2 regions of the Aeribacillus sp. FSL K6-8394 genome follow, and region 1 is predicted to be linked to the other one. Evidence: riboswitches for the same ligand, from Rfam matches in the RefSeq annotation. Region 1 holds a riboswitch; the other holds the start of a gene.
What was found. A riboswitch is a leader RNA that binds a small molecule or an ion and turns the genes downstream of it on or off. The one in region 1 is predicted to bind cobalamin.
Positions count from the first base shown of each region.

Region 2: linked by a shared signal. The riboswitch ahead of metE (5-methyltetrahydropteroyltriglutamate--homocysteine S-methyltransferase) and the one ahead of NSR00_RS09140 (ribonucleoside-diphosphate reductase subunit alpha) in region 1 are both predicted to bind cobalamin.

Region 1 covers NZ_JBBPAA010000001.1:1,929,893-1,932,098, forward strand. Annotated here, with positions in the region: gene NSR00_RS09135 (Hsp20/alpha crystallin family protein) at 1-264, shown strand, start outside; cobalamin riboswitch at 398-576, shown strand; gene NSR00_RS09140 (ribonucleoside-diphosphate reductase subunit alpha) at 713-2,206, shown strand, end outside.
Region 2 covers NZ_JBBPAA010000001.1:2,598,227-2,600,432, forward strand. Annotated here, with positions in the region: gene nfsA (oxygen-insensitive NADPH nitroreductase) at 1-474, opposite strand, end outside; cobalamin riboswitch at 869-1,067, shown strand; gene metE (5-methyltetrahydropteroyltriglutamate--homocysteine S-methyltransferase) at 1,219-2,206, shown strand, end outside.

The sequences.
Region 1 (2,206 bases):
CTTGAAAAAAAGGAAGACGTTGACATTCATCTTGATCGCAACGTTCTTACGATCAGCGGCACAATTCAAAGAAGCAAAGAAGTAAAGGAAGAAGAAATGCATAGACGCGAACGGTTTGTAGGGCGGTTTCACCGCGCTGTTGCATTGCCGGCAAATGTAAAAGAAGAAGAAGTGAGCGCGACATATAAAAATGGCGTTTTGGAAATCCGTATTCCAAAACAAATCGAAAACAGCAAAAAGAAAATTGATATTCAGTTTCATTAATTGTTTCGTGAGGTTGCAAAATTTCAATCAGCCTCACTTTTTTATTGCAATTTTCGCCAAGTACGATTATGATGAATATATAACATCAAAAATCTATATATTGTGTAATCAAGAACAATTAAATACTATATATTGAAAACCTAACGACAAAGGTGCTGTTTTCAGCTTAAAAGGGAATCCGGTGAGAATCCGGAACTGTCCCCGCAACTGTGAGTGCTACGAAATGAATAATCCACTGTACGTTTCGTATGGGAAGGATTCAAAGTAGGATGAAGCACGAGTCAGGAGACCTGCCTTTGTCTGAACGTTTCTAATTCTTCGGGGGTTGGGAAGATGAAACGATGGTTTGAATGGAGTAGTTTCGCCTTGTAAACTGCCTCCCTTTTAATCATCGTTTGATCCGCTCAGCTTCCTGAGCGGTTTTTTATTTTGATAAGGAGGATGTTTGATGAATATTACGAAAGCATTAAATCTATGCGAGGTTTTTCAAAATCATTTTAACAGGAGCGATTGGGAGCTTTATCTAAGGCAGCTTGAAAAAAAGTTTCCAACCCTTTCCTTTCATGAATACAGCGAGAGAGTGTCGACAACCCTACAATACCAGCAGATTGATGATCTTGAAAAATTTACAAACCTGCTGATTATTGAAGCTTTAGCAAACATTTCGGAAAGTGAGCCGGATTGGACTTTTTTAGCTGCACACGTATTTCTTGAAAAAATTTACTATGAAGCGAGCCAAAACAGAAATTACAACCAACCGGGCTACGGCGATTTTTATTTGTTAATCGAAACATTAACCGATCTTGGAATCTACAGCCCTCTTTTGCTAGAGCATTATTCAAAAGAGGAAATTATGGAGCTGGGAAATGCCATTGATCCTGAGAAGGACAAGCTGTTTACATACATCGGATTAAGGACTCTTTACGACCGGTATTTAGCTAAAGATTTTCATAAACGAACATTTGAGCTTCCACAGGAACGTTTTATGATCATCGCTATGACGTTAATGATCAACGAGCATCCGTCCAAACGTTTGCATCTTGTAAAGGAAGCGTATTGGGCATTGAGCCATTTATATATGACGGTTGCAACACCGACATTGGCTAATGCAGGAAAATCAGTCGGTCAGCTTTCAAGCTGCTTTATTGATACGGTAGACGACAGCCTTCAAGGCATTTATGATTCGAACACTGATATTGCCAATGTTTCTAAAAGCGGCGGAGGCATTGGAGTTTATTTAGGGAAAATCAGAAGCCGCGGAAGCGATATCCGGGGGTTCAAAGGAGTTTCATCAGGTGTCATTCCTTGGATGAAGCAATTAAATAATACGGCAGTGAGCGTCGACCAGCTCGGCCAAAGAAAAGGAGCAATTGCCGTTTATTTGGATGTTTGGCATAAAGATATTTTCGCCTTCCTAGATGCAAAATTAAATAACGGAGATGAACGGCTGCGCACCCATGATTTATTTACAGGTGTATGCATTCCTGACCTATTTATGGAGCAAGTTGAAAAGCGCGGGGACTGGTATTTGTTCGATCCCCACGAAGTTCGCAAAGTCATGGGATTCAGTCTGGAAGATTATTATGATGAAGAAAAAGGTAACGGCAGCTTTCGGGAAAAATATTTTGAGTGCGTGAATCATCCTTCCTTATCTAAAGAAAAAGTGCCTGCGATTGAAATAATGAAACGGATTATGATCAGCCAGCTTGAAACGGGAACGCCTTTTATGTTTTATCGGGATGAAGTGAATCGAAAAAACGCAAACAAGCATGCCGGCATGATTTATTGCAGCAATTTATGCACAGAAATTGCGCAAAATCAAAGTGCTACTACTGTTGAAGAACAATATGTTGAAGATGGAAAAATTGTCATTGTGAAAAAGCCCGGCGATTTCGTCGTCTGCAACCTTTCTTCCATCAACTTGGCACGGGCTGTCCCAGAC
Region 2 (2,206 bases), 670 kb from region 1:
AAGAGGGATGACCTTGTTTGGAATTTTCAACAGCTTTGATACTTCTTCTAAATTATTGCGGATGCCTCCGATGTAGCAAATGCCGAGTCCCATTGACTCAGCCGCCAACGCAGCATTTTGAGCGGCCAGTGCAGCATCAATGAGAGCTACCATAAATTTTTCAGTGCTCCTCAATGAATCTTCTACATTTTTGCCTTCCATTTCACCAATGACTTCATGACGGTGCAAATCAGCGCAAAAAATAAATAAATGTCCGCTCTTCTCTACGTAAGCTTGGTTTCCTGCCAGTTCAGCGAGCTTTTTTTTCGTTTGTATATTTTTCACCCCGATAATGGAATAGGCTTGCATGTAACTTGAAGTTGAAGCGGCTTGGGCGCATTCGACAATTAATCGGATTTGCTCATCTGTCAAAGGCCGATCCTCAAAATGACGAACGGAACGGTGATTTAAAATGGTTTTGATAATGTCGTTCAACATAATCATCCTTTCTATAATCCCACTTATTTTTTGAAAAATCACACTTCTTCCAATCCAAGTATTAACATGAAAATGCTGCTCTTTCAAATGATTCGTATTGAAAAATACGTTTTTTATAGCTCCTTTTTCAGTGAAGGCTCCAAGCACCTAATTTTACCATCGAATCTCAAACTATTCACTGCAACGATCCTGTATTGTAAACAACAAAATTTTTCAAATTTACGTTATTAGAAAAATTAAATTTTAAAACGACCCTCTAAACACACAATTTGTATGCGAATTCCTGCTTCTGTCCATTGATTTCCCAAAATAGGGCAGCACTTTTCTGAACTTAAAAAATAGGGATTGAAAAAACAAAAAAAATCATCTATTCTGATAATTATAGTTTCATATAGTGTTCCAAGCAGCAGGTGCGTCATATTTCATCAGCAATATGCGCTTAAAAGGGAAGATTGGTGAAATTCCAACACGGTCGCGCCACTGTGATGGGGAGCTTTCGGCCAACATCCACTGTTTCAATTTTGAAATGGGAAGGAGGATCGAAAGCGATGATCCTAAGTCAGGAGACCTGCCTGTTGTATGCACTGCCACCTACGCGTCATAGGGAGGAGTGATGAAGCCATGTTGAGATTTAAGCCCTACATGTATCTCAACACGAGTTAGAGTCCACAATTCCCTCTTTTACGCGTAAAAAGAGGGTTTTTTATTATGTGTTGAGATACAAATCAAATGGGGGTGTCAATATTGACATTAATTAGTTCAAATCTTGGCTATCCAAGAATTGGTGAAAGAAGAGAATGGAAAAGAGCGCTGGAATCATTTTGGAACGGAAACATTTCAGAAAGCAGCTTGGAGGAAACATTAAAAGATATACGTCTTCTCAATCTGAAAAAACAGAAGGAAAAAGGAATAGACCTGATTCCTGTCGGAGATTTTTCATTATATGACCACGTCCTCGATACTGCTTTTATGTTTGGGTATATTCCTTCTAGATTCCAGCATATGGAGCCGACTTCATTAAAAACATATTTTGCAATGGCTAGAGGCTCTGATGAAGCAGAAGCAATGGAAATGACCAAATGGTTCAACACAAACTACCATTATATTGTTCCGGAGCTTGAAAATAAAACGCCGGCGTTAGTAAAGAACCGTCTGCTTGAACTTTTTCAGGAAGCGAAAAACGAGCTGAATATTGAAGCAAAACCGGTTTTGCTAGGTCCGATTACTTTTTTAAAGCTGGCAAAACAATACAATCAACACGATTTTCATAAACATTTGTCTGCTTTAATTCCTGTTTACGTCCAATTGTTGACGGAACTTGCTCAGGCCGGTGCGAAATGGGTGCAAATTGATGAACCGATTCTTGTACAGGAGCTGGATGATTCATCGATTCCTTTGTTTAAAGAGGTATACGATGCTTTCCACAAAGCACTTCCTTCGTTAAATATCATTTTGCAAACATACTTTGAAAGTATAACCCATTATCAAGAAATCGTGTCTCTTCCTGTCGCTGCAATTGGCCTGGACTTTGTACATGATCATGGCGTCAATCTGTCGAACATCAAAACGTTCGGCTTTCCGAAAGACAAAATTCTCGCAGCTGGTTTGATCGACGGCCGCAACATTTGGAAAGCATCCTTAGTATCAAAAGCTAAGGAAATCGATGATCTTGCACAATATGTAGATATTGATAGATTGATCATTCAGCCTTCATGCAGCTTGCTTCATG